2 regions of the Micromonospora sp. WMMD736 genome follow, and region 2 is predicted to be linked to the other one. Evidence: riboswitches for the same ligand, from Rfam matches in the RefSeq annotation. Region 2 holds a riboswitch; the other holds the start of a gene.

What was found. Region 2 has a riboswitch for S-adenosylmethionine ahead of thrC (threonine synthase). Riboswitches for the same ligand answer to the same signal wherever they lie in the genome.
Region 1: linked by a shared signal. The riboswitch ahead of ACN269_RS29870 (ABC transporter substrate-binding protein) and the one ahead of thrC (threonine synthase) in region 2 are both predicted to bind S-adenosylmethionine.

What each region holds. Positions count from the first base shown of each region.
Region 1 is NZ_JBMHMI010000001.1:6,567,233-6,574,848, reverse strand. It holds gene ACN269_RS29875 (amino acid transporter) at 1-1,617, shown strand, start outside; SAM riboswitch class IV at 1,704-1,815, shown strand; gene ACN269_RS29870 (ABC transporter substrate-binding protein) at 2,239-2,964, shown strand; gene ACN269_RS29865 (amino acid ABC transporter permease) at 3,004-3,774, shown strand; gene ACN269_RS29860 (amino acid ABC transporter ATP-binding protein) at 3,771-4,514, shown strand; gene ACN269_RS29855 (hypothetical protein) at 4,541-5,836, opposite strand; gene ACN269_RS29850 (Na+/H+ antiporter) at 5,974-7,548, opposite strand.
Region 2 is NZ_JBMHMI010000001.1:3,933,390-3,941,005, reverse strand. It holds gene ACN269_RS17535 (winged helix-turn-helix domain-containing protein) at 242-478, shown strand; gene ACN269_RS17530 (DoxX family protein) at 815-1,264, shown strand; gene ACN269_RS17525 (ArsR/SmtB family transcription factor) at 1,332-1,637, opposite strand; gene ACN269_RS17520 (DMT family transporter) at 1,729-2,697, shown strand; SAM riboswitch class I at 2,765-2,900, shown strand; gene thrC (threonine synthase) at 2,911-4,197, shown strand; gene ACN269_RS17510 (GNAT family N-acetyltransferase) at 4,434-5,453, shown strand; gene ACN269_RS17505 (hypothetical protein) at 5,443-6,717, opposite strand; gene paaN (phenylacetic acid degradation protein PaaN) at 7,533-7,616, shown strand, end outside.

The DNA.
Region 1 (7,616 bases), 2.6 Mb from region 2:
CTGCTCAGCTACTGGCCCGGCAAGCTGTTCGTGCTGGTGCTGCTGGGCTTCGCGGCCACCGACTTCATCATCACCATCACCCTGTCCGCAGCCGACGCGACCGCCCACATCGACGAGAACCCGTTCCTGCCCAGCGGCCTCAAGGGACACGAGGTGGCGGTGACGTTGCTGCTGGTGGCCCTGCTCGGCGCGGTGTTCCTCAAGGGTTTCGGCGAGGCCATCGGGATCGCCGTCGTGCTGGTGGCGGTCTACCTGACGCTGAACGCGGTGGTGATCGGCGACGCGCTGTGGCGGGTGGTCAGCCACCCGAGCGCGGTCGGAGACTGGACGAACGCCCTGACCACCGGACACGGCGATCCGCTGCTGGTGGTCGGGCTGTCCCTGCTCGTGTTCCCGAAGCTGGCGCTGGGCCTGTCCGGCTTCGAGACCGGGGTGGCGGTGATGCCGCACATCCGGGGGGACCGTCAGGACTCGGAGGACCGGCCGTTGGGCCGCATCCGAGGCGCGCGACGATTGCTCACCACCGCCGCCGCGACGATGAGCGTCTTCCTGATCACCAGCAGCGTGACCACCACCGTGCTGATCCCGCCCGAGGCCTTCCAGCCGGGTGGGGCCGCCAACGGCCGGGCGTTGGCCTACCTGGCCCACCAGCATCTCGGCGAGGTTTTCGGCACCGTCTACGACCTCTCCACCATCGCGATCCTCTGGTTCGCGGGGGCGTCCGCGATGGCCGGGCTGCTCAACCTCGTACCCCGGTATCTGCCCCGCTACGGCATGGCGCCGACGTGGGCCCGCGCGGTCCGGCCGCTGGTCCTGGTCTTCACCGGCGTGGCGTTCCTGATCACGATCATCTTCTCCGCCAGCGTCGACGCGCAGGGCGGCGCGTACGCGACCGGGGTCCTGGTGTTGATCACCTCGGCGGCGACGGCCGTGACCCTCGCGGCGCGGCGACGGCGGCAGCGCGGACGCACGGTCGCGTTCGGTGCCATCGCGGTGGCGTTCGTCTACACCACGGTGGCGAACGTGGCGGAGCGGCCCGACGGTGTGAAGATCGCCGGCTGTTTCATCGGCGCGATGATCGTGGTCTCGGCGCTGTCGCGGGTGGCGCGGGCGTTCGAGCTGCGGGTCGACCACGTCCAGCTGGACGAGTTGGCGACCGCGATGATCGACGAGCGCTCCGGACGCCGGATCCGTCTGGTCGCGCACGAGCCGGAGCGGCGCGACCTCGCGGAGTACCGCGACAAGCTGGCCCAGACCATGGCGGACAACGACTTTCCCGACGACAGCGACGTGATCTTCGTAGAGGTCCGGGTCACCGATCCGTCGGATTTCGAGACGGAGTTGCTGGTACGCGGCAGCGTGGCGCACGACCGTTTCCCGGTGCTCAGCCTGGCCAGCTCCGCGGTGCCCAGCGCGCTGGCCGCGCTGCTGCTGGAGATCCGCGACCGCAGCGCGCGCCGCCCGCACATCTACTTCGAGTGGACCGAGGGCGGCCCGGCTCGCAACGTGCTGCGGTACCTGGCGTTCGGGCAGGGCGAGATCGCCTCGGTGACCCGGGAGATCCTGCGTCGTCAGGAGCCGGACCGGACGCGCCGACCCCACGTCCACGCCGGTTGACCAGCTCGCCGCGCGCGGGTCGGGGCTGGTGAGCGTGGTCATATCGGCTGGACGGACGACCGGTGGGCGCTGCTAGCCTCGGCGCAGGTCATGAGCGCCAGCGCGAAGCCCCGGCTCGCTGGCCGGCAACCCTCCTCCGCGGTGGGGTGCCCCGGGTGAAGACCAGGCACCGGCGGGACGTCGGTGCAAGCGTGGCCTGGCACCCAGGTCAGCACCAAGACCCGGGAGACCGCATGCACATCCTCAGCCCCACGCCACCGGCAAGCCGGCGTACGCCGGCCCTGACCCGGCGTCGCCACGTGGACCTGATGCGAATGCGCAGCGCGGCGTGTACCGCCGCCTGAAGCGCTGAGCCCCCCTCCCCGCCCCACCCCACCCTCCCGACCCTTCTTCGCGTTGATCATGAAGTTGTTGCCCGCTCGACCGGCGTGTCGTGGCAATAACTTCATGATCAACGGGGTCGACGTCACCCTTTTGGAGAATTTTGTGCGTAGTTCTGTTGGTTTGAGGATTTTTGCGGCCGCTGCTGTGGTTGTTGGTGGGTTGAGCGCCTGCGGCGGTAGCGGCGGCGGCGGGTCGGCTGGCGATGCGGGGAATCCGTACGGTCTGGCGCAGGCGGGTGTGCTGCGGGCCGGGACGCTGACGGACGCCCCGCCCAATGTGTACCTCAAGGACGGCAAGTTCACCGGCTTCGACAACGACCTGCTGACCGCCGTGGCCGGCAAGCTCGGCCTGAAGGTCGAGTTCGTCGGCACCGACTTCTCCGCGCTCCTGTCCCAGGTCAACAACCACAAGTTCGACGTCGGCAGCTCCTCGATCACCGTCACCGAGGCGCGCAAGAAGACCGTCGACTTCGGCAACGGGTACGACTTCGGCTACTTCGGACTGGACGTGCCGGCCGGCTCGCCGATCAAGGATTTCGACCAGCTCACCGGCAAGCGTGTCGTGGTGGTGCAGGGCACCGTCCAGGACGACTACGCCACCGGCAAGCAGCTCGACCCGGTCCGCGTACCCGACTACAACGGCGCGATCAACCAGCTCAAGGCGGGCACGGCCGACGCCTGGATCGCCCCGGCCGAGATCGGCGAGAAGTCCGCCGCCGACAGCAACGGCAAGATCACCGTGGCGGCCAAGCAGCTCAGTCCGGCACCGACCGCGTACGCCGTCGCCAAGGGCAGCGACAAGCTGCGCGAGGCGCTGAACAAGGCCCTCGACGAGGTCATCGCCGACGGCACGTGGAACCGGTTGCAGGCCCAGTACTACCCGGGCCGGCCGATCCCGGCCGACTTCACGCCGGGCAGCGGCACGGTCGCGGCGCCGTCGGCGTCCGCGTCGGCCGCGTCCTGACCCGGTGACGAGCGAGCAGGGCGGTAGGAGAGGCGAACGATGGATCCGTTGAGCACCCTGTGGGAGACGTTCTTCGACGTCGACGCGATGCGCGAGGCGCTGCCCGAGATGCTGACCGTCGGGCTGCCCAACACGCTGATCCTGGCGGTCTCCGCCGCCCTGCTCGGCACGGTGCTGGGTCTGCTGCTGGCCGTGGCCGGGATCTCCCGCAGCCGGTGGCTACGCTGGCCGGCGCGCGTCTACACCGACGTGTTCCGGGGGCTGCCGGCCGCGGCGACGATCCTGTTGATCGGCGTCGGGTTGGCGCCGCTGGGCATGCAGGTGTGGGGGCCGGACCCGTACCCGCTGGGCATCCTCGCGCTGTCGCTGATCGCCGCCGCGTACATCGGGGAGATCTTCCGCGCCGGCATCCAGTCGGTGGAGGCCGCCCAGCTGGAGGGTGCTCGGGCCCTCGGCTTCTCCTGGACCGACGCGATGCGGCTGGTGATCATCCCGCAGGGCATCCGGCGGGTGCTGCCCGCCTGGGTCAACCAGCTCATCGCGTTGATCAAGGACTCCAGCCTGGTGTACTTCCTCGGCCTGGTGGCCAGCCAGCGCGAGCTGTTCCGCATCGGGCAGGACTACGCGGCCACCACCGGGAACGAGTCCGCGCTGCTGCTGGCCGGACTGTTCTACCTGGCGCTGACCGTCCCACTGACACACCTCGTCAACTGGATCGACCGGCGGCTGCGCGACGGCCGGAACCCCGTCGCGCCGGACGAGGACGACGAGCCCACGCTGACCCCGGCCACGGAAGGAGACCGGCGATGACCACCGCCACCACCACCTCGGTCAGCCTGCGGGCACACGACATCCACCTGGCCTTCGGCGCGAACCGCGTACTGCGCGGCGTCGACCTGGACGTGCCCCGGGGCGCGACGGCGTGCGTGATCGGACCGTCCGGCTCGGGCAAGTCGACCCTGCTGCGGACGCTCAACCGCCTCATCGAACCCGACCGTGGCGACGTGCTGCTGGACGGACGCAGCGTGCTACGGGACGACCCGGACGCGCTGCGCCAGCGGGTCGGCATGGTGTTTCAGCAGTTCAACCTCTTCCCGCACATGAGCGTGCTGCGCAACATCACGCTGGCGCTGCGCCGGCTGCGGGGGCTCGGCCCGGACGAGGCGGCCCAGGTCGCCCGCGCGCAGCTGGAGCTGGTGGGGCTCGCCGGCAAGGCCGACGCCCGGCCCGCGCAGCTCTCCGGCGGTCAGCAGCAGCGGGTGGCGATCGCCCGGGCGCTGGCGCTGCGACCCGAGGTGATGCTCTTCGACGAGGCCACCTCGGCGCTCGACCCGGAGCTGGTCAAGGGGGTCCTCGGAGTGATGGCCGACCTGTCCGCCGCCGGGATGACCATGGTGGTGGTCACCCACGAGATGGGCTTCGCCCGGCAGGTCGCCGACACGGTGGCCTTCATGGACCGGGGCGTGGTGCTGGAAGCCGGCCCACCGGAGCGGATCTTCGAGGGGGCCGACCATCCCCGACTGCGTCGCTTCCTGGCCCAGGTGCTCTGAGGGGCCCAGTGCTCCGAGGGCGGCGCTCAGCCCGCCTGGATGCTCAGGTGCGCGGCGAACGCCTTCAGGTCGCCGAGCAGTTCCAGGATGGCGTTGCGGTAGGCCACCGACGCCCACAGGTGCAGCTCCTCGTCGTCCAGCCCGCCGAACGCGTGTGACAGGGCCTTGCGGCGACGCCGGTCGAGCACCTTGTGCGGGCGCGCGAGCAGGTCCCCCTCGCGCCGCAACGCCTGGAGGTAGGCGGCCACCGCCTCCTGGTAGTGCCGCCCGGCGACCCGTTCCAGCAGGGTGAACTCGAAGACGTTCAACGCCGCCTCGGAATCCCAGTACGCGCTGTCGCGCACCGGCGGGCTCGCCACGTGCCGACCCATGGCGTGCCGGGCCTCGTAGAGCAGCAGCACACCCCGGCCGGTGGTGCTCAGCGGCCGGCGCGGCGTCGGCAGCCGCAGCGTCCGTACCGGCGCGGCGGCGGTCAGGTCCACCGCGCCGGCGTACGTCGGCATGCGCTGCGTCGTCGACGCCGGCTCGGGCAGCAGGCAGGCCAGCTCCTGGTAGGGCACCGGGCCACCGGAGGGCAGGGCGCGTACGGTCGCCTCGTGCAGCTCGCCGAGCGACCGGTCGTCCGGGGCACGCCCCGGCGGCAGCGTGAGCACGAGACCGTTGGCGCCGGGCACGGGCACGCCCAGCACGCAGGAGTTGCGCAGGAACGCCCAGGTCGCCGCCGCTTCGCGGATGCCACTCGCCACGGCCTGCGCGTCCGCGCGCCAGTCCTGCGCGATCCGTAGCCGCCGGGCCAGGTCGGCGGCCGCCGCGCCCTCGTGCGGATACAGCTCCCGTACGGCCCGGGGCAGCGACCCGGGGCGCAGCGCCAACGGGTCACCGGTGCGAGGGGGCACGGCGTGCCTCGGGCAGTCGGCGTCGGAGTGCGGGTCACCGTCGACCGCGTGGCAGTCGCCCAGCCAGCTCGCCCCGGGTGGCCCCGCCGGACGGGCGAACGCCAGGTGGGGCAACCGGCCGGTCCGCAGGACCGTCTCGTACTGCGGCCGGGCGCGACCGGCGCGCAGCACGTCCAGTGGCAGCACGGGGGCGAGGGTCACCACCGCGGCGAGGACGACGCAGTGTGGGCAGGCGTCGCGGACGCGATAGCGGCGGAGGTGGTCGACGCCGGGCTGTTCCCACTGGACGCCGACGACTGCGCCCTCCTGCGCCATGAGGTAGAGGAACCCGGTGGCGACCCGCTCGCGGGTGACCGAGGCCACCTCGTCGAGGAACTGCCGCTCGGTGACCATCCGCGGCTCGGCCGCGCTCGCCCCGGTGGTCATGGGCCCCCCTCACCGACCGAGCGCATCGACGAACACCGAAACAGGCCTCCACCGTACCCGCCGATGAGCTGCCCGGACGCCCCGGTCGCGGACCGCGCGGTGTCACCAATACGTCAGGGGTCGGTTGCGGACCCCGCTCACTCGTCGGGTCCACGCCCCAGCAGCCGGATCTCCTCGTTGTCCAGCGCCGACTGGAGCTCCAGGAGCACCAGGTCGTCGATCTCCCGGCTGTCGCGTAGCCGGGTCAACTCCCGTCGCTTGTGGGCGAGGACGCCGAGGCGCAGTCGGCGTTCGAGTCGGCGTTCCTCGCCGGTACGTCCGCCGGTCTCGTCGAGGTCCGCCAGGTGACGCTCGTACTCGGCCCGCAGCCGGCGTACGGACTCCTTCTCGGCCCCCACCTCCGCGGCGACCCCGGGCAGGGCGTCCAGGCCGGCCTGGGTGGCGCTCCGACGGGCGCGTCGGGCCTCGTCGACGCGTTCGGGGTCGCCGGACAGCCGCGCCCAGCGCACCACCAGCGGCAGGGTGGTGCCCTGCACCAGCATGATCAGGACGATCACCAGCGCCGTGACGAAGATGATCAGATCCCGCTCGACCACCGGCCGGCCGGCGACCGTCATCGTCGGGACGGCCAGCGCGGCGGCGAGCGACACGGCGCCCCGGAAACCGGACCAGCCCGCGACCGTGCCGACCCGCCAGCTCGGCGTGCTGCGTTCCTGCTCGACCATCCGCCGCCGACGCAGCCGCGCCGACTGCGCCGTCAGGTAGACGAAGCCCAACCGGGTGAGCACGACGACGAGCGTGACCGCGAGCACGATCAGCACCGCCCGCGGCGGCGAGGTGCTGACGATCCCGCGCACCGCCCGGGGGATCTGGGTGCCGAGCAGCACGAACAGGCCACCGTTGATCAGGAAGGTGGACAGGTCCCAGAACGCGTACGCCAGCACCCGGGAGCGGGCGCGGATCACCCGTGGGCCGGCGTACGCGAGCACCAGGCCGGCGACCACGACGGCCAGCACCCCGCTCGCGTGCACCGAGTCGGCGAGCAGGAACGCGGCGAACGGCGTCAGCACACTCAGCGCGCCCTCACGCAGCGGATCGTCGAGTCGCTTGCGGATCAGCACCACGCCGGCCCCCACCAGCAGGCCGGCGACCACCCCGCCGAGGCTGGCCCCCACGAACTCCTCGCCGATGCCCAGCGCCCCCGGCTTCGCGCTCTCGGTGAGCAGACCCACGGTCACCGCGAAGACCACCAGCGCGGTGCCGTCGTTGATCAGGCTCTCCGCGTGCAGGGTGGTGAGGAGTTTGCGGGGCAGCCGCTTGGCCAGGCCGGTGACCGCGGCGGCGTCGGTGGGCGCGAGCACCGCGCCGAGCACCCAGGCGGCGGCCGGGTTCACGCCGAACGCCTGCGCGGTGAAGGAGACCGTGACCATGGTGAGCACCACGAGCACCACGGCGAGCAGCCCGATCACCGGCAGGTTGGCCCGGATCTCGCGCAGGCTGATGGTCAGGCTCTCCCGGTACAGGATCGCCGGCAGGAAGATCAGCAGTACCAGGTCCGGTTCCAGGACCACGTCGGACAGCGGCGGTGCGAGCCCGAGCAGCACCCCGAAAGCGATGAGCAGCACCGGCGGCGCGACCCGGTACCGACCGCCGAGGGTGGTGCCGATCAGGACGGTGACGCCCAGCACCACGATCAGGACGAGCGCGTGCACGGCGTACCCCCTCGATCCCTCGGCCGACGGCGCAGGCTGGTGGTTCCATCTGACCGCACGCCGGTGGC
Region 2 (7,616 bases):
CTCCTCTCGGTTGTGGGGTGCCGGGGCAGCGCGACAACCAGCTCGAATGGGGGACATTCGAGCCGCCCTGTGCGCTGCCCCGGCGTGGGTCCGGGGCTTCCCGGAGTGATGAACCAGCCCTGGTGCCAACCCGGGAGGCTCATCCTCACGCTATTTCACCTAGTGACATAGGTCAACCATGTTCTTGAGGGTGGATCGCGTGTCGTGATCAGATGGGATTGCCAACCCGGGAGGACCGCCCATGCCCGCGATCCCACTGAGCTATGTCGACATCGCTGCGGACGTCGCCGCTCGTATCAAGGCCGGCGAGTATGAGCCGGGTGCCAAGCTGCCCTCCTACACGCAGCTCGCCGACCTCTACTCGGTGTCGTTCTCGACTGCAGCGCGTGCCGTTGCGCTCCTGCGTGACCGGGGTGTCGTTGTCGGCGCACCGGGGCGCGGAGTCTTCGTCAAGGAGCTGGATCCCGGCAAGTCATAACGGGTGGACCGGGCGCAGGTCGGCCCGACGGCGGTCGGTACGTCAGGTGCCCACCTCGACCGAGTCGTCGCATCGGAGGCGGACGCTTGCCCCATATTCGGGGCAGCTCGACAGGGTGTACGGGCACCACGCCAGCCGGTACGTTGAGGACTCGGGAGCGCTCCCAGTGCGCGAGAGCTACTGCCGCGTGTGGATCAAATTAGGGCAAAGCTGTAGATCCCGCACTGCGCCCTGGGTGCTACCGACGGGGATTTTCCCACTAGCAAGGAATTTATTAACATCGATGGCTTGAGGCCCCACCATGGAAGAGATCTGTTCCCTTCGATGGAGGTCTCCATGAACGTCTCTCGGCTCGGCGGGCCGACCCTGTCCCTGTTCCGCATCGTGATCGGCCTGCTGTTCACGCTGCACGGACTCTCCTCGGTCTTCGGGTTGTTCGGCGGCAACCCGATGACCGGCAAGGCCATCCCGCTCGGCACCTGGCCGGGCTGGTGGGCCGCCCTGATCCAGCTCATCTGCGGCGCGCTGGTGCTGGCCGGGCTCTTCACCCGGCCCGCCGCGCTGCTCGCGTCCGGCTCGATGGCGTACGCCTACTTCGTCGTGCACCAGCCGGACGACCTGCTGCCGCTGCGCAACGGCGGTGAGCTGGCAGCCCTCTTCTGCTGGTCGTTCCTGCTGGTCGCGACGCTGGGCTCGGGCCCGTGGGCGCTCGACTCGCTGCTCTTCAAGCGTCGCGCCGACGAGTCTGCGCCGGCGATGGCCGAGCCCAGCCCGGTGAACGCCTGACCGCACCCGTGACGCGCGTCGCCGGAGCCATGGCGTGTCGGCTCCGGCGACGCGTGCGTGTCGGCCGTCAGGCCGGCGGGCGGGGGGCGAGGACCGCGTCCAGCAGGCCCGGGTAGCGCGCGTCAACCTCGTCGCGGCGCAGTCGGACCAGGCGGCTCGTGCCGGCGGCCCGGGTGCGGGTCAGGCCGGCCTCGCGCAGCACCTTCAGGTGGTGGCTGCGGGTCGCCTTGGAGACGCCGAAGTCGAAGCTGCCGCAGGCCGCCTCGCCGCCCTCGGCGAGCGCCCGGACGATCTGCAACCGCACGTCGTCGGCGAGCGCGGCCAGTACGGCGGTTACCGGTACGGCGGTCAGGTCGGGTTCGTGCGGCTCCATGTGACCAGTCTAACCCTTGTTCGACAACGATCGAACAACACCCTATGGTCGGTGTCGTTGGTTCGAAGATACTCGAACATTGGAGCTGACGATGCGATCCCGCGCCGCCGCCTACCCACTGCTCGCCGCGCTCGCCTGGGGTGCGATGTTCCCGATCCTGGCCACCGCGCTCGCGAGGGTCGACCCGCTCAACCTGACCACCGCCCGCTACCTGTTCGCCGCCGTCATCCTGGTCGGCATCCTGCTGATCCGGGAGGGCTCGGCCGCGCTGCGGCTCGGCGGTCGGGGAGTCGAGGTGGTGGTGCTCGGCGTGGTCGGCTTCGCCGGCTTCAACCTGCTCACCAACCTGGCGCTGGAGCACGCCGCCCCGCAGCAGATCTCCCTGTTCGTGGCGACCACCCCGATCATCACCCAGCTGGTCCGGTGGGCCCGGGACGGCGTACGGCCGAAGCCCGCCCTGCTGGCCCTCTCCCTGGTGGCGCTCCTCGGCGTCGGCCTGGTGATCACCCGCGGGAGCCTGGCCGGGCTCGGTCAGTTCGGTCTCGGCGGCCTCATGATGATCGGGGCGGTGCTCGGCTGGGCTATCTACACCCACGGCGCGACCCGGTTCGGCACCTGGTCACCGCTGCGCTTCACCACCCTGACCGCGCTCGCCGGCACGGCCGCCATGCTGGCCGCGAGCATCGGCGCCGACGCCGTCGGGTGGCAGCACGCGCCGGCCGCCGCCGACCTCGTGGCGGTCACCCCACAAGTGGCGTACGCCGTGCTCGTCGCCGCCGTCGTCGCGGTGCTGGCCTGGAACACCGGCGTGCAGCGGCTGGGCGCGGCAAACGCCGCCCTGTTCATGAACCTCGTCCCGGTGACCACGTTCGTCGTGCAGATCGCCCGTGGCTACCGGCCGGAGGGGATCGAACTGGTCGGCGCGGCAATCACCATCGCCGCCCTGGTCGCCGCGAACCTCGCCGCGCGTACCCGCCCCCGGCCCTCGTCGTCGCCTCGGCCGACGGCGGTCACCGATCCCGTCGCGGTGGTCGACCCGGTGGCGGTGGCCGCCCGCTGACCCACTGGCTGGGATGCCCGGTGGAGGCGCCGGGCAACGTTGCCTAGACTCGACGGCACAACTGCATACCTCATCCAGAGGGGCTGAGGGATACGGCCCGACGACGCCCCGGCAACCACCCCGCGCGCTCACCGCTGAGCGACCGGCGGGGCAGGTGCCAATTCCGTCCCCGCCGCACCGTGCGATGCGGGGAAAGATGAGAGGACTCTCGACATGACGTCGACGCTCGCCGCCTCCGGCATCGACACCTCCGCCAGCCCCGCCCGCGCCCTCGTCTGCCGCGCCTGTTCGGCCCGCTACCCGCTCGCCGCCCAGCACGCCTGCTACGAGTGTTTCGGTCCGCTGGAGGTCGACTACGACACCGCGGCCCTCGCCACGGTCACCCGCGAGCAGATCGAGGCCGGCCCGGACAACATCTGGCGGTACGCCGCACTGCTGCCCGCCGGCCAGGACCCGACCACCCGGGTCACCCTCGACCCGGGCCTGACCCCGCTGGTGGCGGCCCCGCACCTCGCCGCCGAGCTGGGCATAACCGCGCCGCTCTGGGTCAAGGACGACAGCGCCAACCCGACCCACTCGTTCAAGGACCGGGTCGTCTCGGTGGCGCTGACCGCCGCGAAGGCGCTCGGGTTCAGCCGGTTCGCCTGCGCCTCCACCGGCAACCTGGCCAACTCGGTGGCCGCGCACGCCGCCCGCGCCGGTGTGCCCTCGATCGTCTTCATCCCCAGCGACCTGGAGCAGGGCAAAATCATCACCACCGCCGTGTACGGCGGCGAGCTGGTCGCCATCGACGGGTCGTACGACGACGTCAACCGGCTCTGCGGCGAACTGGTGGAGACCGACGAGTTCGAGGACACGGCGTTCGTCAACGTGAACGTCCGGCCGTACTACGCGGAAGGCTCCAAGACCCTCGGGTACGAGGTGGCCGAGCAGCTCGGCTGGCGGATCCCCGCCCAGGTGGTCATCCCGATGGCCAGCGGAGAACTGCTCACCAAGATTGACAAGGCCTTCTCCGAGCTGGTCGAGATCGGCCTGGTCGAGGCCCCGGCGGGCGGCTGGAAGGTCTTCGGGGCGCAGTCGGCCGGCTGCAACCCGATCGCCGCCGCGCTGCACGCCGACACCGACACGATCACCCCGGTCAAGCCCACCGGCATCGCCAAGTCGCTCAACATCGGCGACCCGGCCGCCGGCCTCTACGCCCTGGAAGCGGTGCGCCGCACCGGCGGGTGGATGGAGTACGCCGACGACGACGAGATCCGCGCCGGCATCCGCGACCTGGCCCGTACCACCGGGGTGTTCGCCGAGACGGCGGGCGGCGTCACGGCGGCGGTGCTGCGCAAGCTGGTCGAGTCCGGCCGGCTCGACCCGACGGCGGAGACGGTCATCTTCAACACCGGCGAAGGTCTGAAGACGATCGACGCGGTGGCCGCCCAGGTCGGCCCGACCCACCAGATCAAGCCGTCCTTGCGTGCCGCCCGGGACGCCGGTCTGCTCGGCTGAATCCACCGGGTGACTGGATTTTCGCTGTGAGTGTGGAAAACCCGCCGCCCAGGACTTGACGGCAGGAACCGGACGGCGCAAGATGCTCCGTGCGGGAGGGCATTTCGCCGAAGACTTTTGAAGTTCTTGCGACCCAACGCCGGAGGCGTTGTGCGAGTGTCCCTCCCGACCACGTTCGACAGGGCCAGCGAATAATCGCTGGCCCTGTCGCTTTTGCTCCTGCCAGGCTCGCCCGCATGAGCATCACGATCGTGCCGTTCGACGGCGCCGACCGGGCAGCGGTCGACGAGGCGTACCGGATCGGCGCGGCGGCCACCGAGGCCGACCTGCCCGACTTCCCGCCGTCCTGCCGGCAACGCTTCGACGCCCTCTTCCACACCCCGATGCCCGGCACCCGATCCCTCTGGGCGCTGGCCCGGCTGGACGGGGTGCCCGCCGGCTACCTCCAGCTCGACCTGCCGCAGCTCGACAACACCGACAACGCCACCGCCGAGCTGACGGTCCGCCCGGACCTGCGCCGCCGGGGCGTCGGCCGGGCCCTGCACGAGTACGGGGTACGCCTGCTGCGTCAACACGACCGCAAGCGGGTCGTCGCCATGGCCGTCGCCGCGCTACCCGGCGGCCCGACGCGACCGGTGGCGGGCGCGGCGTTCGCCACCGCGATGGGCGCGCAGTCCGCGCTGGTCGAGGTGCGTCGCCGCCTGGAGATCGAGCGGATCGACCGGCTCGCGCTGCGGGCGGCCCTGGCCGAGGCCCAGCCCCGCGCCGAGGGCTACCGGTCCGTCTCCTGGCAGGGTGCCACCCCGGCGCAGTACGTGGCGGACGTCGCCTACCTGGACGGCCGGCTGTTGATGGACGCGCCCATGGGCGACGTGCAGTGGGAACCGGAGCAGGTCGACGCCGAGCGCATCCGGGGCAACGAGCGCGCCCTGGACGCCCGGGGTCGGCGGCGCTACCACCTCGCCATGCGACACGAGGCGTCCGGCCGGCTGGTCGCCTGGACCCTGCTCGACGTGGGTGCCTCCACCGACTGGCACGCGTACCAGCAGATCACCCTCGTCGACCCGGCCCACCGTGGTCGCCGGCTGGGCCTCATCGCCAAGGCGGAGAACCTGCACCACCTGCTCACCCACGAACCCGCCGTACGCGTCATCGACACCTGGAACGCGGCCAGCAACAGCCACATGGTGGCGATCAACGAGGAGCTCGGGTTCCGCCCGGTGGACGCCTGGGACAACTGGCAGCTCACCCTCTGACGCCCGGCGGCTCACCCGCTTCCAGCCGACGGGTCAGCTCGCTGACCGCGCTGTGTAGATCCTGGTCCGAGGTGAAGTGGTGTTTGCGCACCGGTGGCGGCACGGTGTCGGTCGGCGCGACAGTCAACCCGGCCGGATCGCGCACCCGGCGGTCCACCTCCGTGGCCCGGCCGCCCACCCGCGCAGTGGGATGGCCGGGCCGAGCCACCGGATCCCCGGCGAAGATCCACCCACCGATCGGGTCGGTGTAGCGCCAGAGGTTGATCCACCGCCAGTCGATCCGTTCTCCCGCCTCGTACAGCACCGAGTCGTTCACGTATCCCGGAAAGAACCGCCGGTACAGCGTGCCCAGCGGGCTCGCGTAGGTCAGCAGCGCGACCCGCCGTTGGCAGGTCGCCGGCAACTGGAGCACCGCGGCCAAGGCCAGCACGCTGCCGTGACTCTGCCCGGACAGGACCACCTGGTCACAGCCCGCGACGAGTTGCCCGATCCGGCGGGTCAGCTCCGGCACCGCCCGCTCCGCGTAGCAGGGCGGCGCGAGCGGGTGCGCTCCACGTGGCCAAAACGTCGCCAGGTCCCAGAGCACCCCGACCGACCGGACGCCGGCTGACCGATAGGCGAACAGTCCGGCTACCGCCAACACCAGGGCGAACACGCCGGTCAGTGCCCCACCGAGGTCGGTCACGAAGATCACCGGCCGGGCGAGCGTCTGCCCGCCCAGCCGCAGCGCGAGCGCCCCCGGCCCCTGGTGCACCAGGGAGAGCCCGGCCGCGCCGAGGGTGAGCAACGCCAACACCGCGTACGCGATCGGCAGGAGTGGACCGAGCCGGTCCGCCAGGCGCGCCTTGACGACCGCGTCCCGCACCGCCTCGACTCGCTCCCGCGGCACCCGGGACGCCTCCGGAAACTCCCGGTGGACCAGTTCCTCTGCCTGCCTGCGGTAGCGGGCCTGTCGGGTTCGCGCCCCGATCACCGCCACCCCCCACACCACGACGAGCGCCACCGAGAAACCCAGCGCCGCCCAGCGGTACGCGACCGGTGGGGACAGCGGCGGCGCGCCCGGAGGCAATGGTCGGGCCGGGGTGGGGCTGGAGCCACGGTCCAGGTACTCGGCGACCGCGTAGGTGACGGCGGAGGAGAAAGCCACGGCCAACCCGATCGCCACCGACGCCAGCACCGGCGCGCCGAGGCGGGCGACGAAGGTCCGCTCGGTCGGCGGGTGGCGGCTGAGCACCAGCACCCCCAGCGCCAGCAGCAGCAGCACCCGGCCCGCCGTGCCGCTCGATGGCCGGTCGGCAGAGCAGCACGGCGGTCCCGGCGAGCAGGGCCGCGTCGAGGCCGAGCAACACATAACCGGTCAGGGCGGCGTCGTGGCGGGACAGCGGCAGCAGCAGCGCCGCGTCCAGCGTGCCGAGCGCCACGGCGACGTGCACCGACCGTAGCCGCCGCAGGAGTGCGCGGTTGTCCCAGAACGCCGCCGTGTCCAGACGGTCCGCGCCCACCCCCTGCGGCACCGTCGCGCTGTCCTCGGGGAGTTGCCAGGTGCGCGCCCCGAGCCGCCAGATCAGGGCGATCGCCAGGAGCGGCAGGATGGCGAGGATGGCCAGCCGCAGACCTGGGGTCACGCCGCCCAGCCAGGAGATCTCCCGGCGGTCCTGGAGGCAGCGTGGGTACGCCGCGCACTGCCAGGCGATCAGGTCGATCGCGACGCCCACCGTCGAGAGGACGTACATGGCGGTCAACGACGCCGCCAACAGTCGACAGACCGCCCGGCCGGCGGTACCCGAACGGCCGACGACCGGGAGCATCCAGATCACGATGTTGCTGAGCATGAACGGCAGCAGCAGGACGAGCGAAAAGGTCCGGGCGTCGTCGTCCCCCGCGACCCGCATCACCACCGGCCGATCGAGGATCGCCTCCGGACCCTTGTCGGCGACGCCGTGCACCCGGATCTCGGTGATGCCCACGCCGCCGTCCCTCCCTGGCCCGAGAGCGGCGGTTACCCGTCCCGCGCCGGATCAATCGCCGGCCGGTACCGGCCCTACTGCTCACGAGCCTGGTTGTTGCATGATGGCGGGCATGACGGAGACCCCGCATCCCCTGTACGACAGGCACGCCGACACCCTCAACCGTGCGCTGACCGCGATCACGGAGCGGGGCTAC